Regions from separate parts of the Legionella clemsonensis genome, predicted to be linked through region 1. Evidence: riboswitches for the same ligand, from Rfam matches in the RefSeq annotation. Region 1 holds a riboswitch; the other holds the start of a gene.

Region 1 (20,551 bases):
TAGCGAGAATCGCATGAATTAAGGTAGGTGGAATTTCTTCGTAGTTAAGTGGTATGCGTCTTTTTTCACCATATTCCTGAATGAGGAGGCCATCTTGAGTATATATGCGCAAAGGAACCTGAAGTTTAACTGTCTTTAAAGAATCTACATTGGGTAGCTGACTTTCAAGGTAGAGATAAAGAACACTTGCACAAACAATTAAGAGGAAAAAAAGGCTAAATAAAGCCCATAAACCTTTACGCCAAAAATATGCCGATTTTCTCATCTGATAGGGTTTATAATTTGTTAATCTGCGAATTATAGCGCTATTTAGTGGCTTTTGGCGACTTCTTCTGTTCGTTTTAGAACAAAATCATGCTTTGTCTAAATTAGCAGTGTATATGAGGTTAATAATACCCCTCTTCACGCAAAGAGGGATAGCGTCTTAATCATCTATAAACGTAGGAAAACCCAAAGAGGGTGAGGAAATTTTATTCGTCTCTGATGAATCATCGCGTGGCAGGATGGGTGTTAATCTATTGGCTACGCCAAAAAAAGGATGCATTAAATGCATGTTGGGTTTGACAGCCTTGGTTCTTAACAAAACTAATTCCTTTTTCAGCGTACTTAACTCTTTTTCTAGATTAGTTTTCTCAGTCAGCGTAACTTGTTGCTCTTCCCAAATAGCTCTTTTTTCTTTCGTGAGTTGCTCGTTTTCTATAATTAACTGTGATTTTTCTTCTTTTAGTTGCAGCATCTCCTCTTTTATTTGTTGCTTTTCTTTTTCTAAAGAGGTGACTGTCTCTTTTAATAAGTCCCTTTCTTTCATTAAAAAAGGAATAGTTACTTTCTGCTGATGATTCATAATTAGTTTTTTAACAAAAATTGCAACTGAAGAAACATCAAAATTTTGCAGGTGTAATGGTTTTAGAAATATTTGGTCAATCATATTTCCTGATTTGCAAGGATACCAACCTTGCGTGATAGGTAGTACAAGTCCTGGGATTTGTTCCTCGTTGCCATCGAATTTGATTGAAATTTTACTACTCTGAGAGGTTTTTAATAAAGTATTAACATTCATTATCAGAGATTGTAGATGTTGTTGAACAAGGGATTGCTCTTCTTCATCTAAAGGGGTTTGACGTTCTATCAGAGGCTTTAGTTGTTTAATTTCAAAAAGAAAATAATTAAGCAAACTAAGCCGTTTTGCATAAGATTTAGTACTTTCATTAATGACAGTTTGTAAAGTTTCAATAAAATTTGGGTGAGGTTTTGTTAACAAGGTTTGTAATGGCTCTACTTTGACGTCTTGGGATTCACCATAATCCAAGATGACTTGAGCCAAGGAATGCACAACATTTTGCAATAACATAGTAACTCCTTTTAATATTAATAATGGATGATGCTATACCTAGCTCATTCACTATATGTAAACAACACTATGAGTGCAAGTGTTGAACAATCGGTTAAGACCACAGTTAATACGTAAAATTTTAAATCTAAAATTAACCTGTGGTAATTTTAAAAAAAATATTTATTTTTCTTATGAGTTAGGCTATATTGCCACGCTTAAGTTGCAGGAATAGGGCAACTTATTACAAGTCCAATCAATAAATAAGGAAATAAAAGTGTTCAAGCGTTTTCGATCACGCTACCGTCCTGCTATAGGAGTAGATATAACCCCGGCAGGGATTAATATTCTGCAGATTTCTCAGACTGAAAGTAAACTGTCTATTGAAAATTTTGCCTCAGAAATATTACCGCCTCATGCAATTGTTGATAATCAATTCAAGAATATTGATGTAATTGCACATTGCCTAAAAAAAATTATATCGACTACTTCTTTGTCAGGGTACCCAGCTATCTTGGCTGTACCAGATTCTGCTATTGTGAACAAGTTACTGCAGATTGATAAGAATTTACCTGAAGAAAGCATTGAGGAAGCAGTTTATTTAGAAGCCAGTAAGCAATTTAATTATCCCTTGCAGGAAGTCAGCCTTGATTATTCAATAGCAGGGCCTTCGAAAATGAATAAAGAAAAATTGGATATTTTTATTACGGCCTGCAGAGCAGAATATATTAATCAGCGTATTGAGACAATAAGTCGCGCCGGATTATCAACTCAAGTTGTGGAGCCAGAATCAAATGCTATAGAAAGAATAATCCTCTTGCTCAAAAACCGCACTAAAAATCAGGAAATTACAGCAACAATTGCTCTTATAAAGATTAATCAGTTAAAAATTCAATTGTATGTCATAAAGAAAAACAAAACATTTTTTATACACGAAGAGCTATTAGGTAATCATCAATGGATTGCTGCATTCGGACAGAGCGCTTTAAATAAAGAAAATATTTTAACCGAGTGGAACATGCAGCCTAAGTGTCAACCCAGTGCAACAAATGAAGATTTTGAAATCATAATTCGTCAGATCAAGAAAATGCTACAATTTTTTTATTCTGCCCATGCTAACGAGGTTATTGAGCATCTTTTTTTAGCGGGTGAAAGAGAATTATTGGCCAAGCTTTGTCTACGATTACCCGATAAAATTAAAATTCCGGTTTCTATTGCTGATCCTTTTGCAGATATGCTCCATTCAGCGCGTATTTGCTCTCAACAAATCATCGAAAAAGCACCCTCCTTATTAATAGCTTGTGGTCTAGCACTTAGAGGAAGTGTTAATAAATATGGTTGGAATTAATTTACTCCCTTGGCGAAAGTTAAGAGAACTGGAGAATAAACGAAAATTTAAAACAGCAATAATTATTGGTGTTTTTGCAGCAATATCCCTCATATCATTAATGAATTTTTTTACAAATGATATTTTGTTGGAGCAAGAAAATAAAATTAAAATTTTGAAAAAAGAAATTAATATTTTAAATTTAAAGGTTGGGGAGTTGTCGAGAATTAAAACGGAAATTAATGAAACAAAAACGCATGTTTTATCCTTTATTAATATGCAAAACAACCCCGCTATTTTAATGCATATTTTTGATGATCTATCAAAGGAAACTCCGGGTGATGTTCGATTGGTTTTTATTACTTTTAAAAATAAAAGAATCACTATTTTTGGTCAATCTATAAATCATAATGGCATCAATAAAATGACGAAAATCCTATCAAAAAATAAATGGTTGGTAGATGCTAAATTAGTTGAAGTATCAAAGAGTAAAAATCAAAAAAAAGAGTTTAATCGATTTAAATTGCAAGCTAATATGGAAATTAAAAATGGAACTTAAGAAAAAATGTAAATCAATAACTGTTGAAAGGATTATACAATGGATAATCGTGCAAAGATATTTAAGTGCAACTGCAGTTGCCATTTTAATAATTGGCATTAATTACTTTTTCTTTATCAGTGAAGCAAAAGAGAAATACCAATTCTTAAAAACTCAAGAAGTTAAATTAAAAGAAGAATTTGAGGAAAAGCAGGGTAAGGTTGCTACGCTGGATATTTATTATAAGCAAAAGGAAAAGCTTGATACAATCTTAAATAAAATTCTTAAACTATTTCCTGATAAGAAAAATGCCTCTATTTTGTCAGAAAAAATTTTTAATTTAGCGAAATCTAATGGATTGATGGTAAATTTTTTTGCGCCAATGCATGAAATTAGAAAGGAGTTCTATGTTGAGTTACCCCTTCGTTTAGTCATATCAGGACATTACAGGCAATTGGCTGTTTTCCTAAGCAAAGTAGCTCAATTGCCTTACCTGATAACTTTCGGAGATTTTAAAATCACAAAAATACGTGGTGATAAATTTCAAAAGCTATCCGGTCAATTGTTAATGAAAATTACCCTTCACCTATATCGATTATCTATAAAATGATTTTTAAAAAAAGGATAACTTTAATCATTTTAATTTTAATGGTGACTTCTTGTAGTGAAACAGATAAGGAATTGACCCAATACTTTCAGAAAATTAAAAACAGAAAAGTGCCGTTTCATGAAGACACTCCTCTTTTAAAATTGTTAGCCAAGTTTGATTATCCCTTGGGCAATAAAAGAAATCCTTTCCTTTATAATTTTGAAGATAACAAGAAAGTTGAAGAGAGCTCTTCAAGACCACTTTTAAAGGAGTTTTTCTTTAATTCTTTGCAATTTGTTGGTTTGCTGTGTTCATCCGAAAAAAGTTGGATCTTGATAAAAAATCCCGCTGGGAAAATAACTGCCATTAAACCAGGCGATCACATCGCAAGGGAAAACATAGAATTAATTAAAATTAAGAAAAAAGAACTGCTATTCAGAGCCCAGAATTTTGTAGAAGGAAAATGGCAACAACAAACAGTTAAGGTTTCTTTAAAGAATAAGAATAGGAGTTGAAATTGCATAAAATACTTCTGGGATTGTGCTTATTACTTTTTAACATAAATGTTATAGCCCAAAATAGTTTACAGCACCCTAAAATAAAGAAAGAAGTAGAAAATATAACGAAAGCTAGGATCATTAAAAATAAAGTAGGTAATAAACGAATTTCTTTAAATTTTCAAGATATTGAGGTAAGAGCTGTTTTGCAGTTATTAGCTGAATTTACTGGAATAAATATGGTTATAAGTGATACAGTAAAGGGTAATATCACCTTGAGTTTAAATGATATAGCCTGGGAACAGGCTCTGAGTATTATTTTAACAACCCAATCTCTAGAGAAAAGACGCATGGGCAATATCATGTTTATCGCACCTGCCGAAGAGTTCACTAAACGTGAGAAAAAAATTCGACAGGCACAAGATGAGACGAATAAATTTACGCCATTACAGTCATTGTTATTTCGAATTAAGTATGCCAAAGCTGCCGATATTGCTAATGTTTTGCAAGAAAAAAATGAAGCATTTTTATCAAGACGTGGCAGAATTGCTGTTGATATAAGAACAAACAGCTTATGGGTGCAAGACAGTTATAAGCACTTAAAAATTATTAGAAAACTCATTGAGCAACTCGATATTCCAGTAAAACAAGTTTTAATTGAAGCGCGTATTGTTAATGTTACTAAAGATTTTGCTCAAGATTTAGGATTGCGATTTGGAGTTGCAAGACCAACTCATTTGGGTGCTCTAAAGAAACACGACTCTCTTATAAAATCATCAGACTCGGCTGAAGGTGTTTCATTGAAGGAGAGATTAAATTTTGATCTTGACAGCTTGCCTATGGCAACCTCACCTGTGTCTGTAGGAATAGCCTTAGCCAAGCTCAGCAATCATATCCTTTTGGATTTGGAGTTATCGGCACTTGAAAGCGAGGGGCGGGGCGAAGTAATATCCACTCCAAGATTGATAGCAACCAATCAACAGCCTGCGTTAATCGAATCCGGAGAAGAAATTCCCTATCAGGAGGCGACTTCAAGCGGGGCAACTGCTGTAGTGTTTAAAAAAGCTGTGTTAAGTTTGAAAGTAACACCGCAAATTACTCCGGATAGCAATATTTTGATGGATTTAAAAATTAATCAGGATATACCATCACCAAAAGTTTTTAATGGTGTACCTACAATTCTGACAAAAGAAATTCAAACGAGTGTTTTAGTAGAGAATGGTCGTACAATTGTCTTGGGAGGAATTTATAAACAAGATAAAAATAATGAGATTAATCGCACGCCTCTCCTAGGTGATTTACCGGTTGTGAGACATTTATTCAGGAATCGCTCTCTATCAACCAGAAATGAGGAGTTGCTCATTTTCATTACTCCTAGGATAATATCCAACAATTTATCGTCAAAATCCTTTGACAGTTCAAAGCAATACATGATGAGAGGTGTAAAATTAACAAAGTTTGGTAGACAATTAGAAAAATATCATTAAATTTTTCTGGGTGTACTATGTTTAATCAAGTACATGGGTGTTTTTCTCATGTCTCAGTTGAAGGGGTGTGTAATTAAAAATGAGCATAGTTAAAGTACGAAACATATTTTTAATAGGGCCGATGGGAGCAGGTAAAAGCACAATAGGCCGTACTTTGGCAAAAGAGCTCAAACTTGAGTTCTATGATTCTGACGAAGTAATAGAAGAGCGTGCAGGAGCTGACATCTCTTGGATATTTGATATTGAAGGAGAAGAAGGTTTTCGACGTCGAGAGCAAAAGGTAATTGACGAATTAACGCAAAAAACCAATATTGTCTTGGCGACTGGTGGTGGTGTGGTAATGACACCTGAAAATCGTAATGCCTTGGCAGGGCGGGGAACGGTTATTTATTTAAAAACATCTTTACAACAACAGTATGAACGCACTAAACGTGACACCAAGCGTCCCCTGCTGCAAACTGAGGATTTGGAAAGTCGGTTAGAAATGTTACGGGATGAGCGAGAACCATTTTATGATGAGTTGGCTGATATCAGTTTTGAAACTGATAAATTAACTGTCAAAGCTGTAGCAAATAACATTATTAAATACATCTATGGCGAAGTTTGACCTGTATAAAGAAGTAGTGCTTCATTTACCGAGTCAGCATTATCCTGTTCTCATAGGATATAATGCCTTAAATGATCAGGTGGTACTGAATCGCTATTTAGCAGGTGAGCAGATTCTCATAGTAACCAATGACAAAATTGCATCACTTTATCTTGGTGATTTGCAAACAGCGTTTGCGAACAAACAGTGTGATGTTGTGATTCTTCAAGATGGAGAAGAATTTAAAAATCAGCAAAGCTTGGTTGCCATTTACGATGCATTAATTGCAAAGGGTCACCATCGAGATACCACATTAGTAGCTTTGGGAGGCGGTGTAATAGGGGATATTACTGGCTTTGCCGCAGCTACTTATCAGCGTGGAGTACAATTTTTACAAATACCTACTACGCTGTTAGCTCAGGTTGATGCTTCTATCGGTGGTAAAACGGCTATTAACCATCCTCTCGCCAAAAATATGATAGGCAGTTTTCATCAACCTGCTGCAGTAATCATTGATTTAAATACATTAAATACTCTGCCGGAGCGCGAGTTTCATGCTGGATTTGCTGAAATTATTAAGTATGCGTTATTGTCGGGAGGAGATTTTATTGAGCTTTTGTGTAATGTCTTGCAGGAGGGAATGAAAAACTCTCCAAATTTGGCTGCTGTAATTAGTCATTGTTGTCAGATTAAGGCAAATTATGTTGAGCAGGATGAACATGAAATCAGTGGGATCCGGGCCTATTTAAATCTTGGGCATACTTTTGCGCATGCACTTGAAGCTTATACCCACTATAATCGTTGGCTTCACGGAGAAGCAGTGGCTATTGGACTTTATTGTGCAGCGTTACTGTCGGAACAGTGCGCGCGGCTAGATAGAAAAACCATCCAATTGATTGATGATATGTTACTCATGGCAAAGTTACCACGACGGATTCCAAGAGATATTGACCTTGATAAACTGCGTGCAGCAATGGCGCAGGACAAAAAAATAAAAAATAAACATTTGCGCTTCATATTAATGAGAGCACCAGGAAATTGTTACATTGAAGATGAGGTATCAGAGGACTTGTTGCGCTCAATATTGCAAGCTGCAGTTGATGGAGATTAATTGATGCAAAGCGTAATGCAGGAATTAGAAGGCAAAGAAACGGTGAGCAAAAATACTTTTAAACCAAGCGCCTGGTTTACCAAAATTGATTTTATTAATCACCTTATTTTATTTAATAACGCATTAATAACTGTATTAGCTGAAGAAGGTGGTGGCAAAACGACATTTTGTGAGTTGCTGCAAGCAAATTTAGATCCTCAAATAAAGTCTTATATAATAAAAGCGACCCCCCCTTTCTCACCAGCTGAAGTATTAGCTCAACTTGCAACTTCACTGCATTTACGTACCGATTATGAGCTTTCTTTTGTAAATTTAATCCAGCAAATTAATGAAAGAAAGGCACATGTTGTAGTGATTATTGATGATGCTCAACACGTCCCCGATAACTTTCTTCATGACTTTTTAACTGCATTAAAACAGCAAGGGGAGCAATGTTTTTTTCATTTTTGTTTGGTTTCTGATTTTTCACTCGTGGCTAGTCTCAATAAGCTGGAAGCTGCCTCTTTAGAAAATTTAATTCATCGAGTGGAACCAGGTGCATTAACAGAAGTGGAAACAAAGACTTATCTGCTGAGTAAACTTTCCTCTCCAAAACGTATCGACCTAACCATGTCTGATAAACGACTAGAGCAATTTTACCAGCTAACTGGTGGTAACATAGCACGCATCAATAAGCAAATGGTGAGCTTTTTTTGTCCGGAGTCACTTAACTCCACAGGTTTGCAGAAATCTTCCTATTCAAAATATATAGGATTAGGGGCAACCTGTGCAGTGGCTTTGTTGGCTTCAGTTTACCTTTGGCAAAACCAGGATTTGTTTAAAAACAGGAAAAATCTTGCGCGAGGGAATACGCAAATTGTGACTGCTGTCGAACACCAATTACCTTCGCTTATTCCCAAAGTACCGCAAACAGCCAATGAAGAAAATGTTTTAATCAGCCAGATCCCCAGTTATAATCAACGTATGGAAAGTTATATTCCTGCCTTCACAATTTCAGCAAAAAGACAAGACACCCAACCGTCTCCTCTAAAACGTGTGGTGGAAATTGTTTTGGATGAAGAGGAGCAAGAGAATAGTTCACTCGTGGTAATGGATAAGGTTGTTGTGATTCCTAAACCCATTGGTAATGGTAGTCTTTCAAATACACCGGTAGCTTCTTTGGAAAGAAAGGTAGTTTCTACTCGAGAAACACCTAAGCCAACATTTCAACCGGCGTTTGCTCCTACCACGACGATTGCCTCAAAAGTACAAATTAACGCGCAGCGGGGGCAATATACTTTGCAGTTACTGGCAAGCCAGAACCTTGAAGATATTAAGCGTTTTGTAAATCATCATCATTTAACCCATACAAAAATCCGTATTGCAAAACGACAGGGAGTAAGTTGGTATGTTTTGACCCTGGGAGAATACAGTCGTTTTGAACAAGCGCAGCAGGCTGCCAGTCAATTGCCGACTACTCTCACTCAATATAAACCCTGGATTCGTTCAACCTCAGGGCTTACTGCTTTAGGTTAAGTGAGTTATTCACGCTAAGCGGCAGCTTGTCTTGCCGCTTAGCCCAGGAGCGGTAGCCTGCAATAGCCATGATGGTATAGACAAGCATTAGTAGACTGTGAAATGGTAGTTGCTTTTGAAAATATAAATAGCTGTAAACAGCATCGGTTAAGAACCATAAAATCCATGTGGCTATTAACTTGTAGCACATTAGCCATTGCGCAGCCAAACTTAATGAGGTGGTCAGGCTATCGAGTATGGCGATATCGGAACGAGTAAAAGTTTTAAGTAAATTTGCAATGAATAGAAAAAGAGCAAAAGTGACTGCAGTAAGCACTAGCCACTGTGTTGTTGAGAGTTTTGTAATTATTTTGGTAGTTCTGGGATTTGAACTTCGCCATAAATACCAACCATAGCAAGTACTAAAAAAATAGAATGATTCAAGTGCCATATCCGCATAAATTCCCTTTTGCCAATATAATAAACCATTAATTAATGTGGCCAGCAGGCTCACAGGCCATGCTTTATTACTGATTTGAATAAAATAATAAGTAGCCAATAAGGAAGCTACAGTTCCTACTATATCCAGAAGCATACATCATCCCTACGACGGCATTACCCGAACAGGTTCAATGGGTATTTCTCAGCCCTTTGGAGAGACAACTATCATTTGTCTCACAAAGGACACCCCTAATCTCTTCAAATTCAAGCTATTTGAATTTAAGAGAGAGTAATTTTATAGTAAACTGCTATTTATGGAAATTAAATTCTACGCTATTTAGAACTGATGTAGCCAAGGAGAAAATCATGTACAAAAGAGTACTATTCGCGACGGATTTTGATGAAGTAGGAATAAAAGCAGCTCATAAGGCAAAAAAAATTGCTGATGAAAATGGAGCGGATTTACTCTTGGTTCATGTTGTCGAGCCTATTCCTGCTTATGCTTATCCTGGTTTTGCTGGATTTGCCGAGGTGGAGGTTTCGATTCGTGAACAGGCTGAAAAAGAGCTTTCAGCGTTAGCAAAAAAACTTGGTGTTGATAGTGCACATTGCATGATCGAGTTTGGCTCTACTAAAAATGAAATTTTACGCGTCGCTAAGGAAAAGAAGATTGATTTAATCGTTACAGGAAGCCATGGAAAACATGGGTTAGCCTTGCTGTTGGGGTCAACAGCAAACGCCATTTTACATGGTGCGGAATGTGATGTGCTGATAGTGCGTCCCAAGGTTGATTAGGCTTGGGTAAGTCCAGAAAAAGAAGTTGGGCCAAGGCCCAACCAACCTGCACCTGGTTATGATTCTCAGGCAATCTCTAATGCTTCTTCTTCAAGGGATTTTACAATAGCTGGGCGCTTGTGAAGATTGGCAAAATAGCGTGGTAAATGATCCCACCTTGCTAAATCAATTTTATAGTTTTTTGTCCACATCAGTATAACAAACATATAAGCATCGGGTAGCGTGAATTGTTCACCCATGAGATAGCTATGCTTTAATTGTTTGTCAATAAAGCCTAACTTGGTTTTGATTAGAGGAATATATACCTTCTCTTTCATTTCCTGAGGAATAGTGGGATTAAACAAGGCTGAAAAATTTTTATGCAACTCTGTCGTAATAAAATTAATACACTCAAGAATGCGGTAACGTTTAAAATCACCGACAGGCGGTAATAGTTCTCGACTATGAAATTTATCCGCCAAATACTGTTGGATTACAGCATTTTCAGTGAGTATTTGTCCACCTTCCACTTCCAGCGCTGGCACCGCACCTTTAGGGTTAATTTTTAAATAATCCTGATCATCTTCAGTGCGTTTAGTTTTTAAATTGACGGACTTATAGTCACAATCAATACCCATCTCATTAATAAGAATTCGTACTGCCAGAGAACACGCTCCCTTTGTATAAAATAATTTCATGCTAGTCCCTTAAAAATAGATGAGTTTTTCATTTTACTTGTTCAGGTATATTTGTCGATACCTATTCACCATTATGAAATACTACCATTACCCGGGATTGTTTAAATTATTTCTGAGTAATTCAGTAATAAGATGGAAGTATACTCCAAATTGCTAGTGTTCTGATGCTATAGTTAGAGGATATATTTAAATGGCTCTGGACACAGGAATATTAGTAACGATGAAAATGAAAAGTAGCATAGTGCAAATAGTAGTAATTATTACATCGCTTCTACTTTTCAGTTGCAGTGAAAAAAAAGCCTCAACGCAAACTGTACCCGAGGTAGGTGTTGTAACTTTAAAGGCTGAGCCCTTTATTTTAACTACCGTGTTACCCGGTAGAACTCGCCCTTATCGGGTGGCTGAAGTAAGACCTCAGGTAAGTGGCATTATATTAAAACGCCAGTTTATTGAGGGTAGTGATGTTAAGGAAGGCCAATCTTTATATCAAATTGATCCAGCACCTTATCAGGCAGCTTATGATAGTGCCCAGGGTGATTTGGCAAAAGCTGAGGCAGATGCTGAAATCAATCACCTGACGGTAAAGCGTTATAAACCTTTGTTAGGCTCTAAATTTGTAAGTCATCAGGATTATGATACCGCTGTTGCCAATGCAAAACAGGCTGACGCAACCGTAGTAGCGGCTAAGGCTTCACTCAAGACTGCTCATATTAATCTTATTTATACTAAAGTTATCTCCCCAATTAGTGGACGTATTGGTAAGTCCAATGTAACTGAGGGGGCATTGGTTACTGAAAATCAAACAACACCACTGGCCACAGTACAACAGCTTGATCCCATTTACGTTGATGTAACTCAGTCGAGTACGGATTTTTTGCGTTTAAGGCGAGAATATGCCGAGGGAGCTTATAGAAAAAGCAAGAATGATCTTGAGATTGAATTGCTCCTGGAAGATGGCACCCTTTATAGTAAAAAGGGTACTCTGGAATTTTCTGATGTGACTGTTGATGAGACTACGGGAGCAATTACTGTACGCGCTATTTTCCCGAACCCTGAGCATGAGCTTCTTCCTGGGATGTTTGTTCGTGCCCGTATAAAAGAGGGTTTGAAAGAACAAGCAATTCTTGCTCCACAACAGGGAATTACTCGTAACCCTCGTGGTCAAGCCACTGCTTTAGTCGTTGATGCCGGTAATAAGGTCGTGTTACGTGAGGTTAAAGCGACACTGGCTGTGGGTGATAAATGGCTTATTACCAGCGGCTTGCAAGAAGGGGATAAAATTATTGTATCTGGACATATGAAAGTTAAACCAGGTATGACTGTAACTTCCGTTGAAGTCAGGGCGAATGAAAAAGAGAGTTCAGATGCGGCTTTGCAAAGAAAAAAGGTAAGTTAAAAAGATGTCTAATTTTTTTATAGACAGACCCATTTTTGCTTGGGTTTTAGCCATTCTTGTTAGTCTGGCAGGAATTATTGCTATTTTTAATTTACCTATAGCGCAATATCCAAGTGTTGCCCCACCAGCTATTGAAATTCAAGCGACTTATCCTGGAGCTGATGCTCAAACAGTAGAGAATACAGTAACTCAGGTTATTGAGCAAAATATGAGTGGCCTTGATAAATTAATGTATATGTCGGCTCAGAGCGATTCTTCGGGCACCGTTACCATTACGCTTACCTTTGATGCGAGTGCTGATGCTGACATTGCACAGGTTCAAGTTCAGAACAAATTGCAGCTAGCAATGCCAAGGCTCCCGCAGGAAGTACAGACTCAAGGCATTAATGTTAAAAAATCGAGTAGTAGTTACCTATTGGTTATAGGCGCTATTTCAGAAGACGGCAGTATGGATCAGTATGATCTTGCTGATTATGTGGCCTCAAGCATTCAGGACCCAATTAGCCGTCTTAATGGGGTAGGTGATGTTGAGTTGTTCGGTGCTCAATATGCAATGCGCATTTGGTTGGATCCTCATAAGTTAAATAATTATCAACTGATACCTAATGATATCATTCTGGCGATAAGAGCGCAGAATGATCAGGTTGCCGCCGGACAGTTAGGAGGAACGCCTGCTGTGGCTGGTCAGCAACTTAATGCTCCCATTATTGCTCAAACTCGCTTAAGAACTCCGGAAGAGTTTGGCAAAATTCTATTAAAAGTAAATAAAGACGGCTCGCTTGTGCGGTTGAGGGATGTGGCTCGGGTAGAGCTGGGGGGTGAAAATTATACGACCATTTCACGTTATAATGGAAAGCCAGCCGCAGGTTTAGGCGTAAAACTTGTGACAGGTGCCAATGCTATTGATACTGCAGCAGCCATTAAACAAAAAATCGTTGAAATGGAGCCCTATTTTCCCACAGGTTTTAAAATTGTTTATCCCTATGACACCACACCTTTTGTAGAAATCTCTATTGAAGAGGTCATAAAAACTCTATTTGAAGCAATGGTTCTTGTTTTTTTGGTGATGTATCTTTTTCTGCAAAATTTTCGTGCTACCTTGATTCCAACCATTGCTATTCCTGTCGTTTTGCTTGGTACTTTTGCCATATTGGCTGTGTGTGGATTTACTATTAATACCCTTACCATGTTTGGTATGGTTTTAGCGATTGGATTATTGGTCGACGATGCAATTGTAGTCATTGAAAATGTAGAACGCGTCATTGTCGAAGAAGGTTTAAATCCTAAAGAAGCAACGCGTCGCTCTATGGGACAAATCCAGGGAGCATTAGTAGGAATTGCCACGGTATTATCTGCAGTATTTGTGCCGATGGCTTTTTTTGGGGGCTCAACGGGTGCAATTTATCGCCAATTTTCTATTACCATTGTATCAGCAATGATTTTGTCTGTTCTCGTTGCATTAATATTAACGCCTGCCCTGTGCGCTACAATGCTAAAGCCTGCTTCAGTCAGTGAAAGCCATAGAAAGGGATTTTTTGGCTGGTTTAACCGAAATTTTGAGCGCGCGCAGCATCTCTACCATGATGGGGTTAAGAAAATTTTGTTTCAAACAGGGCGCTATCTTCTTATGTATTTAGCCATCATTTTGGGGGTAGGCTATTTATTTTTAACCTTGCCCTCTTCGTTCTTACCCGAAGAGGATCAAGGCATGCTGCTCACCATGATTCAATTACCACCTGGAGCTACTCAACAGCGAACACAAAAAGTTGCTGATCAAATTACAGATTATTATCTTACTGAAGAAAAAAATAACGTTATTTCAATTTTTACTGTCGTTGGCTTTGGCTTTAATGGACAAGGACAAAATAATGGCATTGCGTTTATTACCCTTAAGAATTGGGATGAGCGCAAGGGGGCTGAAAATAAAGTAGAAAGTATTATTAACAGGGCCACACAGGCTTTCGCAAAAATCAAAGATGGCTTGGTTTTTCCTTTTAACTTGCCTGCGATTATTGAATTGGGTACGGCGACAGGATTTGATTTTGAATTAATTGATAGAGCAAATCTTGGGCATGAAAAATTGACTGAGGCTCGAAATCAACTTTTAGGGATGGTTGCCAAGCATCCCGATACACTGGTTCGCGTGCGGCCCAATGGTCTGGAAGATGCGCCACAGTTCAAACTCAAAATAGATCAGGAAAAAGCGGAAACCTTGGGTGTTTCTATAGCGGATATCAATCAAGCCATCTCTACCAATCTTGGTAGTACTTACGTCAATGATTTTATTGATAGAGGACGAGTAAAAAAAGTGTATGTGCAGGCTGATGCTAAATTTCGTATGCTTCCAAATGATATTAAGACCTGGTACATACGAGGAAAAGATGGACAGATGGTGCCTTTTTCAGCCTTTACTGAATCACAGTGGGAATATGGTTCACCTCGTCTTGAAAGGTATAATGGTTTGCCATCCATGGAAATTCTTGGAGAAGCCGCTCCTGGGAAAAGTACAGGGGAAGCAATGAATCTCATGGAGCAACTCGCTTCCAAATTACCGCAGGGGATTGGCTACGATTGGACGGGGATGTCTTATCAGGAGCGTTTGTCAGGCGCACAGGCCCCTTTACTTTATGCCATTTCCCTGATTGTGGTCTTTTTATGTCTGGCAGCTTTGTATGAAAGTTGGTCTATTCCCTTTTCGGTCATGCTGGTTGTTCCACTAGGCGTCATAGGCGCATTATTGGCCACTTATTTCCGTGGCTTGAACAATGATGTTTACTTTCAGGTTGGACTTTTAACAACCGTTGGTTTATCGGCCAAAAATGCGATTTTGATAGTAGAGTTTGCCAAAGATTTAATGGAAAAAGAAAGGAAGGGATTAATAGAAGCAACCTTGGAAGCATCACGCATGCGTTTACGTCCCATTTTAATGACTTCCATGGCATTTATCTTTGGAGTATTACCTTTGGTGCTAAGCACAGGAGCAGGTTCTGGAGCTCAAAATGCGGTAGGTACTGGGGTCGCTGGCGGAATGTTTACGGCAACTGTGCTGGCTATTTTCTTTGTCCCTGTATTTTTTGTGGTAATCCACCGGCGGCTAACGAGAGATACCGCAGAATAGTGCCTGGAAATTCAGCGACAAATAAAGCAGGAGGTCGCCTCTACCCATATTAATTTCGCAATCTGCTTTAAACTCTGTATAATTATTTTTTTATTATTATTAATAAAGCATGAAGCTGCTACGTGGACTAAAAAATATTCCTGATTTTTCACAAGGCACTGTTGCAACGATTGGCAATTTTGACGGCGTGCATCGCGGCCATCAGGCGTTGCTGGCACGATTACGCTTTCAGGCTGATCGAATGCAATTACCTTCGGTTGTTTTATTATTCGAGCCGCAACCTAGTGAATTCTTTCGAGGTTCACAGGCTCCAGCGAGATTAGCAACGCTGCGTGAAAAATTGGAAGCGCTTAAGCAGTGTAATATTGATTACGTCTACTGTTTAAAATTTAATAAAAAGCTTGCTTTAATGGAAGCTGAAAAGTTTGCGCGACACTATTTTTTTTCCTTATTGAAGGTAAAGTATTTGTTGGTGGGAGAAGATTTCCGTTTTGGAAGGCAACGACAAGGGGATATTCACTTAATTCAGCAGATGACTAAGGATTATGACGCTTGGGTTGAAACATTTCCTGAAGTGTCCATTGAAGGCGAAAGAGTAAGTTCTACAAAAATTAGAGCAGCGTTAGCCAATGGTTATCTTACTCAAGCTTCTTTGTTATTGGGCAGAACTTATAGTCTTTGTGGACGCATTATCAAAGGAGATGGACGAGGAAGACAGTGGGGCATTCCAACGGCTAATGTAAGAACCCAGCGACTTACCTTACCTTTAAAGGGCGTATTCTGTATTCAGGTCAAAAGAGGAAATAAATGGTTAAAGGGGGTTGCTAATCTTGGAAGCAGGCCCACCGTCGATGGAACTAAAAACGTTTTAGAAGTTCACCTTTTTGATTTTGATGAGAACCTGTATGGAGAGATATTGCAAGTGTTTTTCTTGCACAAGCTGCGAGATGAGATTAAATTTTCATCAGTGGATGTTTTGATAAAACAAATTCATGAGGATATTGATGCAGCGAGAGCTTTTTTTGCTAAAGGCTGTTGACAGCTCGTGTTAAAACCCCACGCCTGGGCATGGGCTCCATGGAGAGGATAGGGCTACAGCACCTCAGCGTTATAGCTCCAACAACCCGAGCAGGCCTAATTTAAATTTTAACGCTTTAACAGAGTAGATGAGATGGCAGATTATAAAGATACCTTAAATTTACCAGATACAACGTTTCCAATGAAAGCTAATCTTGCCCAGCGAGAACCCCAAATGTTGGCTGAGTGGGAATCCCAAGGTATCTATAAAAAAATTAGACAGGCCCGCGAAGGGGCTAAACGATTTGTTCTTCATGACGGGCCTCCTTATGCCAATGGGCATTTGCATTGCGGACATGCCCTTAACAAGATTCTGAAAGATATTATTAACAAGTCAAAATGTTTCAGTGGTTTTGATACGCCTTTTGTGCCTGGTTGGGATTGTCATGGCTTGCCAATTGAGTTGAATGTTGAAAAAAAGATAGGCAAGGCAGGTGTTAAAGTTAGTCCCAGCGAATTTCGTTTAAAATGCCGTGAATACGCTGCAAGTCAAATTGATATTCAACGTGATGAATTTAAACGTCTAGGCGTATTTGGTGACTGGGAGCATCCTTATGTGACGATGGATTACTCTTATGAAGCCAATATTATACGTGCTTTAGGGAAGGTCATTGAAAATGGCCATTTACAGCAAGGCTTTAAACCAGTTCATTGGTGCATCGAATGTGGTTCTGCGTTGGCAGAAGCAGAAGTCGATTATGAAGACAAAACCTCGCCTTCAATTGATGTGGCTTTCGTAGCAGTAAATCCTCAAGCTATCTTAGACAAACTCGCAAATAATCGGGTGGTTAAGCCTATCATTGTACCTATTTGGACTACCACACCATGGACGCTGCCTGCTAATGAAGCAGTGTGCTTGCATCCGGAGCTCGAATATTCATTACTGGAAACTTCTGAACACTATTTTTTAGTTGCCACTGAACTGACTGAATCCGTGATGAGTCGTTATGGAGTAGACAGGTACACCATTGCTGGAAAAGTAAAGGGTCAGCATTTTGAAAATATTTCCTTACAACATCCTTTTAATGAGAGACAGGTTCCCATTGTTTTAGGAGAACATGTAACTATCGATGCCGGTACCGGCTGTGTGCATACCGCACCAGCTCATGGCCCGGATGATTATCAGGTGGGCCTGACTTATGATTTGCCATTAATTAATCCTGTTTTAACAAATGGTTGCTACAGTGAGGATGTACCTTTGTTTGCTGGACTTTCTGTATTAAAGGCCAATGACAAAGTGGTTGAAGTTTTAAAGGCACGCCAGGTGCTTTTGCATAATGAATCCATTCGTCATAGTTATCCTCATTGTTGGCGCCATAAAACCCCCATGATTTTTTTAGCTACACCCCAATGGTTTATCGCCATGGATAAAAATGGTCTACGCCATGCAATTGCTGCGGTGATTAATGAAGTAAATTGGATTCCAGAATGGGGCAAAGCGCGTATTGCCAACATGATAGAAACCCGGCCTGATTGGTGTATTTCTCGCCAACGTGCCTGGGGTACTCCGATGACCTTGTTTGTGCATAAAAACACACGTGAACTGCATCCTGACTCAGTTGCGTTAATTGAAAAAATTGCAATGAAAGTAGAGCAGCATGGTATTGATGCCTGGTTTGATTTAAATATTGAAGAGTTTTTAGGTGACGATGCTGCCCATTATGAGAAAATAACCGATACACTGGATGTTTGGTTTGATTCGGGTGTTTCCCATTATTGCGTATTAAAACAAAATAAAGAATTAGAAATTCCCGCTGATGTTTATTTTGAAGGATCGGATCAGCATCGAGGATGGTTTAATTCTTCTTTGACCACTGCCGTTGCTATTTACGGTCATGCTCCTTATAAAAGCGTATTAACCCATGGTTATACTGTTGATGCAGAGGGACGAAAACTCTCCAAATCCAAAGGCAATTATGTAGCCCTGGACAAGCTGGTAAACCAACATGGTGCTGATATTTTACGTTTATGGGTTTCCTCGACAGACTATCGTCATGAAGTGAGTATTTCTGAGGAAATTATCAAGCGCAACTCGGATGCTTATCGCCGTATACGAAATACAGCACGGTTTCTGTTGGCGAACTTGTTTGATTTTATTCCGGAAGAACACTGTGTCGATGCTGCTGAATTAGTTGAATTGGATAGTTGGGCCATTAAACGTACTCAGCAACTACAAGAAGAAATTCTGGAGGCGTACAAAAATTATAATTTTCATGTGATTTATCAGAAAATTCATAACTTCTGTGCGGTGGATATGGGAAGTTTCTATTTGGATGTCATTAAAGATCGGCAATATACAACCGCAACAAACAGTATCGCCAGACGCTCTTGTCAAACAGCGATGTTTCATATTATTCATGCCTTGACACGTTGGCTGGCTCCCATCTTATCGTTTACCGCAGAAGAAATTTGGCAGGTTATTCCTGGTAAAACGAGTAGTTCTGTTTTTGAAGAGCGTTGGTATGAGCAATGGCCTGCAGTCACTGAGGTTAACATGCAGTTTTGGCAACATTTGCAAGGAATTAGAGATGAAGTGAACAAGGCACTGGAAAGTCAGCGTAAAGAGGGTTTAATTGGTTCCGCTTTGGCAGCAGAAGTAACCATTTACGCCAATGAGAAAACAGTTCCTTTATTGCAGCAGTTAGGTGATGAATTAAGATTCATTTTAATAACGTCTGCAGCGAAAGTAGAGGCGTTAGAAAACTGTTCCGCCAAGGTTGAGGTGGATTCTGAATTGGGTGTGGCTATTGTAGTCCAGCCTAGCCATCATGAAAAATGCGAGCGTTGCTGGCATCGACGAGAAGAGGTAGGTCAGGATGTAAACTATCCAACCTTATGTCAACGTTGTGTAGGGAATATTAGTGGTCGTGATGAAGTGAGGCACTACGCATGAAAAAATGGCCCTGGTTTTTATTGAGTATTGTAATTATTGTAGCTGATCAGCTTACCAAGCATTGGGCTGCTATAAATTTGGTTCCTTATCAACCGGTGCCCTTACTGCCCATGCTTAATTTTACCCTGGCCTATAATTCAGGAGCTGCTTTTAGCTTTTTGAGTGGTACTGGTGAATGGCATCGATGGTTTTTTGCAGGATTCAGTATTTTAATGAGTATTTTTTTAATCCTCTGGCTGATGCGATTACCTGCAAAAGCCAAACTACAATCTTGTGCTGTTGGTCTTATTCTTGGTGGTGCAGTAGGAAATTTGTATGACAGAGCAGTAGTTGGCCAAGTTACTGATTTTATCGATTTCTATTATAAAAATCACCACTGGCCTGTATTTAATCTTGCTGATAGCGCAATTTGCATTGGCGCTTTTCTGCTACTGGTTGATTTATGCAAGAACCCCGGCCGATAATGCCTGAAGTTGCTTACTTTCAGGGTTAAGAATGCTAACTGCTGCTACTGCAGGTAAACTTAAGTAATGTTCGGCTTCATCCCATTCAATTTCGGCTGGGAATAGTCTAAGCATAGGCAAGCATTTATTTAATGAGGCACAGAAAGTTAAATTTGCGGGATAAGGCCTTGCTTGATGATAACCAAGCGCCATCACTTGCATTGCTTCAGAAATGGTAGCAATACCAGGAAGATAATTCATTGAATAAATCGCTGCTGTCTGAGCAATGGCGGGTAAAAAACCAGGACTTGAAGCGAAATGAATGCCTGCTTGATAACTATCTTCTAACTGTTGTGTTGTCGTAATATTTCCAGCACCAATTCGTAGTCCTGGAAAATCTCGCAAGGCCTTCTTCAGAATTTCCTGTTCGCTGGTATTAATTTCAACCACAGCAAAGCCTGCACTGGCAATTTGCTTTAGTTTGTCAAATAAAAAGGCATCAACATCTAAAGTTATAATAATTGATTGATTATCAAACAATTTGTCAGTCATCATAGTGTTATTCGCTAACGGCCGCAATATTGTCCATGTTAGAAGAGTTGCGGCCGCTTAGCAAGAGTTGATTAAGGTTTTGGATAAGGAGTTGTTGAAAAAGGAGTAAACGTTGAACGAGGTTGATCATCGTGAGCTGTTTCTTTCGGACGTGGAATTTTAGTGACGTTGGGTTTATAGGCAGAGACGCCAAGCCGCTC
Region 2 (12,966 bases), 1.1 Mb from region 1:
TTTAATCATAGTATTCGTATCAATGGGAAAATTTTTCCCCCGTTATACGTTCATTCCAGTGCTAGGATATATTGACACTTTCTACGCAGTAACTTGCGTATTGTTAATTATTCATTGTTTATTTGCCATTAATTGCAAAATAGTCAGAACAATTAAGAGAAACACACCGTAGCAAAAAGTTCAACAAAAGATGGAGCTGTAAATGAAAAATAAAAAATGCTCGTATTAGGGTTAAGCATTACATTAACCGCATATATAATGACCTTAATATGCATGTTGAGATAATTTAAACTCCTTCTATGCTTTCCAATTAATGGAAATGTAAAGGAGTTATTACTAAGCTAAAAATTTGGAGCTTTTTAAAATCGTGTAAAAAAGGTGGCTTATATGAACCAAATAAGGTAATATTCTCTTAGCTAGAAAATGTCTTTTTTTATACTCTTCAAATCGTCGTTTTATTAATTTAATCCCTCGTACTGTAGTTTAATTCCTGACCTATTTCCGGCTAATTTCGCCTATCACAGGTATTAATAAAATAAAGGTATATTGAAATGTCTAAAACAGTAAATGGGATTGTCAAATGGTTTAACGAATCAAAAGGTTTTGGTTTTATTGAGCAAGAGTCTGGTCCAGATGTATTTGCTCACTTTAAAGAAATTATAGGTTCTGGCTTTAAAAGTTTGTCAGAGGGTCAAAGAGTACAATTTGTTGTAGCTCAAGGTGCCAAAGGTCTCGAAGCAAAGAATATAATGGCGGTGTAATTAAGCTTTAATATTTTTACCACTACATTCCCACAAAATGTAGTGACTTAATAGAAATTTTAAGTTAATGCTGTCAAAATATGTCAGCATTAATTTTAAATTTATACTGTGTCCAGAACCCAACGTCTTTTTGATCTCATCCAAATACTGCGGCGTCATCGCTATCCGGTTAGTGGAAAACAATTAGCCGAAGAACTTAATGTCAGCCTTCGTACAGTGTATCGAGACATAGTCACTTTACAAGGGCAAGGCGCATCAATAGAAGGCGAGCCTGGGCTTGGCTACATGTTACGTCCTGGTTTTATGCTGCCCCCTTTAATGTTTTCTGAGGAAGAAATTGAGGCATTGGTGCTCGGTTCACGCTGGGTAGCACGTAGAACCGATAAGAAACTAAGGCTTGCTGCAACGAATGTCTTGGCTAAAATATCTGCTGTCCTTCCTGAAGATCTTCGCCAACATCTTGATTTTTCAGGGTTACTTATTGGTCCTGTAAAAACTACTATAGAAAATGATGACGAAAAAGAAGCCTTAATACGCCTTGCTATTCGTAAAGAGTATAAGCTTCAAATGACTTATGTTGATGTTAAAGGAGATGAGTCCCAACGGGTTATTTGGCCACTGGCACTTGGTTTTTTTGAAGAAGTTCATATTATTGTCGGCTGGTGTGAGTTACGGGGAAGCTTTCGTCATTTTCGTACAGATAGAATTGTCCATTTAACGCAGCTAGAGACACGTTATCCGAAGCCTCGCCAACCCCTTCTAAAAAAATGGCGTGAAATGAATATTCCTGAGTAATAAGTCTTTTCACTACTGACATAAACTGTCACTCTATGCCAGTAAACTACATTGGAACTTACAATGATTTTAAAAGGGAAAAACATGATGCTCGAACCAAGTGCTATTGTACTTTATGTTGATAATCTTTTAACAAGCAGTGCATTTTATCAGGATTTACTTGGAATAAAACCAGAAGAAGCTTCTCCCACATTTCATTCTTTCAAGTTAGCAAATGGAATGGGTTTAGGTTTAAAAGCAAAACATTCGGTTGAGCCGCCCGCTCATGAAAATGGCAGTGGTGAATTAGCGTTCACACTTGATAATAACAGGGGGGTTGATGAACTATTTGTAGAATGGCAAAGAAAGGAAATAAGCATGGCTCAGTCACCAACTCTTGTACCTTTTGGTTATACTTTTCTTGCACTAGATCCAGATGGCAATCGACTGCGGGTTGTCTCACTCAAAAAAGCATAATGTCAAATTTGATCGTGATTACCTCAACAGAACATGTCCAAAAAGGTCGATTATCAGGCTTCATGCAAGTTTGCCATTAATGATCAGGATATGCGACTGATTATTAAAGAGTCCCATTAACGATTAATAGGAGAAATCTAAATGTCAGCTATACAACCCGCATTGAAACCTATTGATGGCTTTACAGTAACAGGCTTCACGGTAAGAACTAAAAACAGCGATGAGTTCAACCCAGAAACCGCAAAAATACCTAATCTGTGGCAACAATTCTATTCCAGCAACCCCACCCCTAATACTATTTTTGCGGTGTATTCAGGCTATGAATCTGATGCAAATGGTTCTTACGACGTTACTGTAGGCACACTCAATAACAATCAAAGTGTTGAATTAAGTGCTGTTAAAATCAATTCAGGCAATTATCTTGTATTCCAGGGTAAAGGCCCGATACCCCAAACAGTCATTGAAACATGGAAACGCGTCTGGGATTATTTTACCGTAGAAACTCCCTATCAACGTTGTTTTATGACTGACTTTGAAGAGTATAAAAATAGTGATGAAGTAGCTATTTATATCGGCGTTAAGTAGTTAGTTACCTGAATTTTTCATTGAATAGAAACATCACCGGCACACCATAACCCGTCAAGCATTCTGTTGAGTGCGAGCGACAAGCTCAAACTGCGCGGGTTTTATGTCTATTCTTGACTCTACCCGCTAAGAGCAGCAAATAATACTACATTACAATAAAAATGCGTTTGAAAATAACAGGCCACCCCCTATAACTTTAAATACCACTTATACCACCCATTAGATATTTAACCGAAGAAAAGCCTGCTTCGAGTAATATATTCAATGCCTGAATACTTCTTTCGCCGGAATAGCAATATAAAATAATAAGGTGGTTTGGATTTAATTCGGTGAGCCGTTCAGGTAATTCAGTTAAAGGTAGCAATTCTCCGCCTATATTGTGAGCCTCGTGTTCTTCTGTTGAACGCACATCAACCAAAGTAACCCACTGTTTTTTTAGAAGCCTATGCATATCCTTTGAGGTTATAGAATAATTAGCCAAACTCAACCAATGAGCAGGCTTTGACGGATAGTGAAGATTTTGTAGGGGTTGATTATGTCCGCACAATTGGCAGTCCGGATTTTGAGAGAGCTGAATTTCCCTGAAAGTCATCTTTAATAAATCGGCAACCAATAATCTGTTTTCCAGTAAATGACCTATGCCCAATAGCCACTTAATGACTTCTGTTGCTTGAATAATACCCATTATTCCCGGCACGACACCTAATATACCGCCTTCATTACAGGGAGGGATAATTTTAGGATCCGGAGGCGTAGGGAATAAGCAGCGCAGGCAAGAACCTTGTTTGCGATGAAACAAAGAGCAATAGCCTTGGAACTGCGAAACACTTGCATACACATAAGGTTTTCTTTGTGAAAAACAAACATCATGAAGTAAATAATTTGTGTAAAAATTATCTGAACAATCCGCAACAATATCATACTCACTGACAAATCTTTCTACACTATCTTCTGTAAGTTTTTCACAATAAGTATCCACCTGAACAGTTGAATTTAATGCCAAAATTTGTGCAGAAGCTGATGCCGCTTTTGAATCAGAGATTTGCGATTGCCGATAAAGTACTTGTCTTTGTAAGTTACTTAATTCAACGGTATCAGAATCCACTAAACCGAGTCTGCCAATTCCGGCTGCAGTCAGGTAAAGCAATAAAGATGATCCCAATCCACCTGCTCCAACACATAATACACGAGCCTTTTTTAGTCTTTCCTGTCCAGATAGCCTTATTTCCTGCAAATGAATTTGTCTTGAATACCGAAGCAATTCTTCAGAAGAAAGTGAGTTATTCGCCATAGGCCTGTTCTCTTATTGTTTTTAACAATTGTTTCGTTACCCTGTCAGGGTCAGCGGCTTTGGTAATGGCTGAAATCAACGAGATGCCTTGAACGTTGGTTTTTAAAACGTTAGGGAGTCGTTCTAAACTGATTCCTCCAATAGCTACCAAAGGATATTGGAGTGTTCTACGCCAACGTTGGAGTTGTTCAATACCTTGTGGTTTAAAGGACATGACTTTGCTTGTGGTGGAATAAATTGGACCACACGCAATATAGCTAGGATTGAACGTATGTGCAGTTGCCACTTCATAATAGCAATGGGTACTTATGCCTAAGTACAATCCTGCTTGACGAATTTTGGTAATATCAGCTCCAAGTAAATCTTCTTGCCCCAAATGAACTCCTTCAGCCCCGTACTGAATGGCTAGCTCCCAATAATCATTAATAAATAATGTAGCACTATATTTTTTTGCTAAACGTACACTGCGTTTAACTTCCTCTGCCAGTTGCTTTCCTTGCAAGTCTTTTATTCTTAACTGAATCGTCTTAATACCTAAGGGCAATAGCTTTTCTAGCCAATGGCTTCTGTCAACGACTGGATATAATTCTGTGTGGCAGGTTTTAAAAGAGGGAGGCTCTTGCTTCAAAGGATTGGGAGAAAGATAGGGAAGATCAATTTGATTTTCAGGCCAGGCATCATGAAATACTCTTGCTGTGCCCTTCACAACTTCAATGGAATTACGAATTCCACGATGTACATACATTTTTGCAATAACAAGTGCATCTTTTATTGAATAACCTAGAGCCAAACAAGCTGCAATCGCAGAAGAAAGGGTACATCCTGTGCCACGATAATTTTTATTAGGCAAGCGTTTGTTTGCCAGCCAAAATGATTCTTGACCATTCGTCCAATAATCCTGGCTCAACAAACTATCTTTAACATGACCACCTTTTAGTAGAATATTTTTAGCACCAAGAGCCAATAAAGCATGCGCTGCTTCTTGAATCTCTTCATAAGATCCAAGTTGTCGACCCAGGATTTTTTCGGCTTCGATGCGATTGGGGGTTACAACGTCTACATAAGGAAATAAACGGATTAAGCTGTTTATATATTGTTTCTCATTTTCTAAAATTAATGAATTTCCTGTAGAAGAACTAAGTACAGGATCGAGGACTGATAACCCCGAATAATTTTCTAAAAATTGAAGGATTTTCTCATGCGTTTTAATCATCCCCAGCATGCCCATTTTAATGACATTTGGCTTAAATTCTTGCCATAAAGCATTACATTGAGCAGCGATATGATCAGCTGATAATGGTGCTATTGCGGTGACACCAGAGGTATTTTGTGCTGTAACTGCCGCAATAATGGCACATGACTCCACATTAAAATGTTTAAAAATTTCTACATCAACATGAGATCCTGCAAGTCCGGTAGGATCAACGCCAGCAATGGACCAAGCGATGGGTTTTTTCATGATAAATGCACCGATTGATGCCAAAAAGGAGTATCAATTAAAGCAGTACTTGGGTGTGCTATATCTCTTGCATGCATCATTCCGGCCTCAAAAGCCTGATGTCCTGCAACAATTGCATTTCGGAAAGCTTGAGCCATAATGATGGGATTAACAGCCTGGGCAACAGCCGTGTTCAATAATACACCGTCAAATCCTAATTCCATTACTTGCACTGCATGCGAGGGTTTGCCGATGCCTGCATCAACAATTAACGTTGTCTCTGGAAAGCGATGACGCAAAGTCTCTAAAGCAAAGGGATTAACTAATCCTTTACCTGAGCCAATGGGAGCTCCCCATGGCATTAATATTTTACAACCCACATCCACTAATTTTTGACAGATGACCAAGTCATCTGTGCAATAAGGAAAAACCTCAAACCCTTCATTAATTAATCGCTTGGCTGCCTGGACTAATTCAAAAGGTTCAGGTTGTAATAAATAGTCATCGCCAATCACTTCTAACTTAATCCATGACGTCTCAAACAATTCTCTTGATAACAGTGCCGTATTAATGGCAGTTTTTGCATCATGACATCCAGCTGTATTTGGTAGAAGGTGACAACCTAATCTTTTAACAGTCGACCAAAAAAATTCTCCATCTAAACCATTTGGCCCTTGACGCTTTATTGACAGGGTAAGGACTTCCGTCTCAGAAACTTTAATCGCTTGCTCCATGGTATCTAAAGATGGATAACATGCAGTCCCAAGCAGCAAGCGATTTTTTATACTTTTTCCGGCTAAATTCCACATCATTAGCCTCCTTGCATTGGAACAATAATATCTATCCTATCGCTTTCACGCAGCAAAGTAGTGCCGTAAGAGGGGCGAGGTATAAATTGATTATTTATCGCAATGGCAAAATGTAATTCAGTGTAATTATGAGCTAACAAAAACTCCTGCAAGGATAGCTCAGATTTTATCTGATATTTCTTATTATTAAGGTAGATATTGATCATCTGTAACACTCCCAAATTTCTGGATACCGAATAAAGCGATGATGGCTGTGAAGACGTCTTAGAATTTCCTCAACTAATGCGGGCGCGATTAGATATCCATGACGATAAAGGCCATTAACTGCAATAAGCCCTTCAGTAAATTTAATGCAGGGTAAATGGTTCGATAAAGTAGGACGGCAATGCGTTACTGTTTTAATAATACGCGCCTCTGAAAAACCTGCATGTACATAATAGGCTGCTGTTAATAACTCCAATGTGGTGCGAACTGAGATTGGACTATAATCATGGGCTTCAATTTCACTGGCCCCAACAAGATAAATATTCCCTGGGCGAGGAACTATGTAAAGGCTATAGCGAGGATGTAAAAAACGAATGGGCCGTTTTAATTGTACTTCTGGCGCATGCAACCAAAGTAATTCCCCTCTCAGGGCACGTAGATTACTAAACGTAGAATAAGCACCTAATCCTCGACAATCAAAAACCATGTCAAAAGGATGGGTACTGGTTTTTGTAGTAATTAATTGTGGCGCAATGGAGGTAATTTTTGTATTTACATAACATGTTAAGCGGTTAATATTAAAATATTTTTGAAGAGCAGACATTAATGCCTGGCAATCAATATGCGCTTCATTAGAAAAATAATAGGCTTTTTCAAATTGAGTTATCTCTGGTTCTAATTGATTTAAATCCAACTGGGTTAGTTGCTTAAATAGTGCCTGCTGAGTTGATTGATTTGCAATGCGTTGACTAAACATCTGCCATTCTGCTTGATCTCGAGGATGACATAACACAATAGTTCCTGAGCGCTGAAAATAAATTGATTCTGGCAACTGCTCAATAATACGTGGCCAATTCATGCTAATAGACTCCTGGCCAAGAGAAGAAATCAGCGCCGTTGCTCTATCTAATTCAGAAAAAGGCGTTAACAATCCTGCTGCAGCCAAACTGCAATTTGAAGTACCTGCTTGATCAAAGAGCGTCACTTTCCAGCCTGCGTTGTGTAATGCAAGCGCGAGCAAACGCCCCATGATACCCATTCCCACAATCCCTGCTTGCATCATTATTCTTCAAGACAACAAGCAATGGGTTTTAAATCGGAATAAGGGACTTTAGGTAAAAATTCATTGGTATAACATCGGGAGATATCAAAATTTTTATTAATGATATTCAAATGCTGGGTATAACGCCCTACTTTATTCCAATCTCTTTCTATATTGTGTAATGAGCGTGAGAAAAAAGGTAAAGTATGGGTAAAAATCTTTTGATACATGGGGGTGCGTAATTGCGGTTTGGCTTGACACATTAATTCATAGGCTTCTTCGGGTTGTTCCGTGGTAAACGCTGCTCCTCGTTGGGTTGCTTTAAGAAATCCTTGCACTAATTCTGGCTGTTGTAAGGTTTGTTCCGGAACAATAAATTGAATTGAGCAGAAGCAACAACAGCCAAGTCCTGCTAACTGATCAAGGCGCAAAAATACGGTTTCACCTTTTCGTTGTTCCAATTCAATACGTTGGAAATTAATAAATCCAATGCCTGTGTCAATAACATCCCGACAAATCGCATCCGTTACATTCATTCCAATTCGGATTGCTTGGTAACTTGTAGGATCAATCCCAGCAAGCTGCGCCAGATCATCAATAATTTTCTTACCAAACTCGCCGATGTAGCCAACTCGCTTCCCAACAATATCATGAAAGGAATTAATTCCACTTGATTTCAATGCAATCAATCCTGTTGGTGGCTCATCAAGCAAGGTGCCAATGGATGTAACAGGATAACCCTTAGCTTTCGCTGCAACCGTATGAATCATTGCTTTTACACCAAAATCTACGGTTCCTAATCCAACAAGCTCCGTAACATCACTTGGGTCGGCTGGTTCTAAAATAGCAAGTTTAATATTTTCCTGGGAATAGAAACCAAGTTGTTCAGCCACAAAAATTGGTGTGTGGTAGGGATTAGCATACCAATTCAGTAATAAAGTGGTTCTGGTAGATAAATGAGAAGACATAGCCATAACTCCTATAGGAATGTGAATGAATTCCGGAGATGGCAAAAGGGATCCTGTTCCATAAAATAATAGAACATGGATGTATTGAAGGCGTCCTTACGCTGATATGACTCAGATCAAGTTCGACGGGTAATTCTCAGTCGGTTTCCCGACACCCCGCGCCATCTAAAAACCAAAGTATGCTATATTCTAATTTCTTATTTGTCAAAGCATGTGCAAAAATTAGAGTCTTTTGACGGTTTATTTTGCGAAGCAAAAATGCAATGTCAACAGAATCTAAGGGAATCTGACCAAATGAAAACCACCAATCCATACAAAATAGAAGTCGTTGCTTACGACAGGCTTTGGCCAAATCTGTTTAAAGACGAAGCTAATCGTATTCAAAAATCTCTAGGCCCCTGCCTTAAAGAAATTTATCACATCGGTAGTACCAGTATTCCTGGTATGCCAGCAAAGCCCTGCATTGATATAATGTTGGGGCTTGATAATATAGATGACATCCATTTTATAGCGGAAAAACTAACTCAATTAGGTTATGATCCTGCTCGGCGTCAAATTATTCCTCACGTGAGCTTTTTTACACAGCGTCAAGATCAAGCAATTCGTTTTCATTTGCATTTACATGAAAGAGGCAGTCCCCAAATCAAACGTCATGTAAACTTCAGAGATTATGTGATTCAACATCCTGATGTAGCTCATGATTATGCACAGCTTAAAATGCAGTTGGCTACTCACTTTGCTGATGATATTTATTCTTATGTCGCAGGGAAAGACAAGTTGGTGCAAGAAATTGATGCTAAAGCAAAGCTCTGGAAAAAAAGAAAAAGAGATTATCCACCGCAAAACACAGGCCGTATGGCAAAAGATTGGTCTTATGAAAAGCTAGTTAAAGCAATGGAAGCCAACTTAAATGTCCATAGGACTCATTTCGCTCAATATTTGAATCAAGTGGAATTAGTCAGGGTACCAGGCTTTACTCTCGTTAATTCAGGATTAACAGATGACACGTTTAATTATGCACTAGATGCTGATTTTTCTTCATCAAACGCTAATAAGAAAATTTCAGAAGTAACGGATTATTTTACACAGAAAAATAATCCATTTTCATGGTGGATTAGTCCTCACGATAAACCCAGTGATTTATTCCTCTATTTAGAAAATAAGGGTTATGAGAATACAGAAAATAATCGCGCCATGTATTTTGATTTAGATGCCTGGGATGGTGAAATTTTTTCTATGCCAGAATTAAATATTATTTGCGCAACCGATGAAAAAACATTACATGACTTTGCATTAGTACTTACTAATGACGAATTCTCTTTCAAAACCTATTTTTCGTGGGTTGCTTCAATCTTAACCGATGACGATCCCATTGAATATTATGTCGGCTATGTGGATGGAAAACCTGTGGTACGAGGTTTAACCTGCTATTTTGCACAAGTTGCAGGACTACACTGGCTATCCACAGCCCCCTCTGAACGCAGAAAGGGTTATGGTAGAGCCATGCAAGAATATCGATTAAAGCGGGCAAAAGATCTTGGTTATCACATTGCTGTTTTACAGGCATCTAATGAAGGCTATCCGCTCTATCGACAGTTAGGATATAAAGCATGTGGTCATTTTCGCGAATACAAAATAAGACAGGCTGCTTCTTTAAAAAAAGCGCTTAATGTGGACAAAAGGTGAAACTCGAAAAACAAAGTGAAGGATGATATTTTCTCGAAGGCCCCAAATAGCCAAGAAACTTTAGTTGGCATGTCCTATACTAATTGTACTATTTTTATTCCAGAAAATCATGATCCCTATAGATTCGATCTTCTCTGGCAAAGAATTAGAGGAAAGGGCGAAAGAAATTTCGCAGGAAGAAAAGCAACTTTATCAAAAATTTAATCAGCTTTTCAATGAAAGTTATGATTTTTCCAAAAGCTTTGCGGAGCAGTCTTCTTCTTTTTTATTAGCACTGACTTCCTGTTATGAGGAAATACAACAACTTAACCAAAAACAAGTGCAATTAGCGACGCAATATTTTGCATTATCTGAGCCTGAAAGAGAGCTTTTTTGGAAAAATTATTCTCCTGATAGTAATAAGAAGCCCTCTTATGAAGCATTTGCGGCTCTTGTAGACAACAGCCCGAAGTTAAATGACGCTCAAAAAATTAAAACCAAGGCAGATGCCCTGCAACTGATGTTTTATGAGACAGGAACAAAAATGATTGCTAAAACGGTAGATCATGTAAGGAATTACGTCTCACAAAACAATCCGAATAATAAATTTTCAATTATCGCTGAAGGCTATTCTATAGGAATGCAAAGTGATAATAGTATGAAACCCTCTCCCGAAGCACAACAACATGTGGAAAATTTTTCATGGCAAAATAACTTCGCAAACTTTGCTGAGTTCAAAAAATTATTCCGCCATCCACATAATATTAAAGTCAAACCTTCGGGCATTTTATTGCTATCCGTGAATGAAACCGATGATGCTTTATATATATTTCCGGGCATTGAATCTCCTGACAGCAGCAAAATTATTTTATTTGCCTCCCCTAGCTATCAATCCTTATACCACGAACTTGCCCATCTTAACCGGGCATTTCGAGGCTCCGGCAAGTCTGCTTTTAGCATGCCCAGTTTATTTAGAAATCTTTACTCCCGCGATACAGAAGAAATTTGGAATATTAATCTGGGTAAATCCAGTGATAATAGTTTGCAAAAAGAGCGGAAAGCCCCTTTACGCATTGCTCACTCTCAAGGATTTACCTTAATCAAAAAAGACACCCAACTGGAAGTAGATCAAAATACTTTATTCCCCAACGTGGATTACGTTAGCACCTCCTTATGCAATGGCGAAGCGCTTTTTGGGAGACGTGATTTTAGCAACCTTGCTCCCAGGGATAATCAAATCATCAAACTATCATTACAAGGTATTAAAGAGAAAGTGGCATTGTCTAATTCTACGGTTGTTCTTTCAATTGTTTCGTCCACACTGGTTGAATCAGACTTTAGAAATGCAAATTTAATAGAACTTCATGCCTCATTTTCAAGCTTAACTCGCTGTAATTTTGACAATGTGCAAATAGAAAACGGTTCTTTTAGCAAATTTTGTGATTTAAGTGCTTCACAATTTAAGGGTGCCAATTTAAAAGGGACTGTATTTAGGGATTGCGACTTGTCGCATTGTAATTTTAATGGTGCTGATTTAAGTGGAGTGACATTCAAAGGTAAAATAGTCGGCATAGAAACCTGTTGCTTTGACAACGCCCTTATAACAGACATCTTATCACCCACGCTTCAAAGTTTGGTGGCGCGAAATGAAATGTCGATCAATAATGCCATTGAAACAGAAATTAAGCTCTCCAATCTTGTAGAAAAATTACAAACCTGTTATTTAGCTGATTTAAATGCCATTCTTTATGTGCTTAATTTTTTTAAAAAAGATGAAACACTGATAAAAATGGTTGGAGCCAATTCTTTAACCCCAGAAAATTTAGTGGAATTTTTAAAAGCAACGGGCATTGAGACAGGGGCTATCACCTTACTACAAACCAAAGCCGTACAAGAGGTGTTTGCTCAAGGAAATCCTGAAGCATTGCTTAACATCCTACGACAGGAAACCCATAAAACGATGAGTCTGGAAAAGTTGCATGCAATATTTAAACTGCTTGGCAACTCTGATGTCCTAACCACCTTGATGACTGAGAAAAAGCTCAGCCTTGAGCAAATTCATACCATTATTAAGCTGGACACCTATAATGCGGAACAATTTTTTGATGCCATACACCGATCTAAGGCCATCCGTTCTGCTCTTTTAAGTTCAGCGATTAGTGTTGACGCAATCATTGCTATAACTCAACAGAAGAAGTCATCAGAAGCGCTTAAACCCCTGGATGAACTCGATGACTCGGTAATTTCTATGGAAGAGCCTGTTACCTGCAAAAGTGTGCTGATTGAAGAAGTAAAAAAATTACTTGCCGCTCAGGCCTCTCAACAGAGCACTGCCTCCAGATCTCCCTGATCGTCATTTCGTAGAAATAAACATTAATCATTTTCTGGCGGGAAAGAATCAAATTCACCATCTGCCAAAGGATTATACTGTTCCTTTTGTTCTTTCTTCTCCTTCCTATTTTTATCCAGCTCACGAAACAGTGCATCAATGTCTTCAGGATGTTCCTCATCGCGCTCTGCTTTCTCTTTTTTTATCTTTTCCAGCGCTTCTTTGGATAAAATCGTCATCTTTACTCCTTATTAAACTCCTCTTAAAGCATAGCAGCTTAAAGCCATCGAGTAGTACTGCTTTAATCCCAAACGTATTCAGGATACCATAGATTCAACTTACACGATTGAGAATTCCATGCGTAGATTAAGCTTGTTTGATAGTCTTATCGATGAGATTGATGCGGCTTTACGTACCTTAATGCCACCGAAAACACGTCCAAGTACACGACGCACACCAGCAGCCTCTATTTCTGAAAAATCATTAAATGCTGCTGAAAAAAAACACGTAGCGGGCCTCATGCGTGTTAACCACTCAGGAGAAGTTTGTGCGCAGGCACTTTATCGCGGTCAAGCCTTAACCGCACAGCTTGTTGAGGTGAAAACGCAAATGACTAAGGCCGC

What was found. A riboswitch is a leader RNA that binds a small molecule or an ion and turns the genes downstream of it on or off. The one in region 1 is predicted to bind thiamine pyrophosphate.
Positions count from the first base shown of each region.
Region 2: another riboswitch for thiamine pyrophosphate. It lies ahead of clem_RS14485 (ABC transporter substrate-binding protein); the one in region 1 lies ahead of pnuC (nicotinamide riboside transporter PnuC).

Region 1 is NZ_CP016397.1:1,023,314-1,043,864, forward strand. It holds gene clem_RS04435 (penicillin-binding protein 1A) at 1-265, opposite strand, end outside; gene clem_RS04440 (hypothetical protein) at 425-1,351, opposite strand; gene pilM (type IV pilus biogenesis protein PilM) at 1,608-2,678, shown strand; gene clem_RS04450 (PilN domain-containing protein) at 2,665-3,216, shown strand; gene clem_RS04455 (type IV pilus inner membrane component PilO) at 3,206-3,805, shown strand; gene clem_RS04460 (pilus assembly protein PilP) at 3,802-4,299, shown strand; gene clem_RS04465 (type IV pilus secretin PilQ) at 4,302-5,768, shown strand; gene aroK (shikimate kinase AroK) at 5,848-6,375, shown strand; gene aroB (3-dehydroquinate synthase) at 6,362-7,465, shown strand; gene clem_RS04480 (AAA family ATPase) at 7,469-8,980, shown strand; gene pnuC (nicotinamide riboside transporter PnuC) at 8,964-9,554, opposite strand; TPP riboswitch at 9,543-9,661, opposite strand; gene clem_RS04490 (universal stress protein) at 9,767-10,195, shown strand; gene gstA (glutathione transferase GstA) at 10,261-10,872, opposite strand; gene clem_RS04500 (efflux RND transporter periplasmic adaptor subunit) at 11,063-12,268, shown strand; gene clem_RS04505 (efflux RND transporter permease subunit) at 12,273-15,386, shown strand; gene ribF (bifunctional riboflavin kinase/FAD synthetase) at 15,496-16,425, shown strand; gene ileS (isoleucine--tRNA ligase) at 16,558-19,356, shown strand; gene lspA (signal peptidase II) at 19,353-19,820, shown strand; gene clem_RS04525 (beta/alpha barrel domain-containing protein) at 19,797-20,354, opposite strand; gene clem_RS04530 (hypothetical protein) at 20,423-20,551, opposite strand, start outside.
Region 2 is NZ_CP016397.1:3,225,404-3,238,369, forward strand. It holds gene clem_RS14440 (cold-shock protein) at 552-761, shown strand; gene clem_RS14445 (helix-turn-helix transcriptional regulator) at 870-1,556, shown strand; gene clem_RS14450 (VOC family protein) at 1,641-2,012, shown strand; gene clem_RS14455 (GyrI-like domain-containing protein) at 2,154-2,597, shown strand; gene moeB (molybdopterin-synthase adenylyltransferase MoeB) at 2,794-3,888, opposite strand; gene thiE (thiamine phosphate synthase) at 3,878-5,347, opposite strand; gene clem_RS14470 (thiazole synthase) at 5,344-6,135, opposite strand; gene thiS (sulfur carrier protein ThiS) at 6,138-6,341, opposite strand; gene clem_RS14480 (FAD-dependent oxidoreductase) at 6,338-7,399, opposite strand; gene clem_RS14485 (ABC transporter substrate-binding protein) at 7,402-8,355, opposite strand; TPP riboswitch at 8,426-8,518, opposite strand; gene clem_RS14490 (bifunctional GrpB family protein/GNAT family N-acetyltransferase) at 8,563-10,035, shown strand; gene clem_RS14495 (pentapeptide repeat-containing protein) at 10,145-12,364, shown strand; gene clem_RS14500 (hypothetical protein) at 12,388-12,582, opposite strand; gene coq7 (2-polyprenyl-3-methyl-6-methoxy-1,4-benzoquinone monooxygenase) at 12,701-12,966, shown strand, end outside.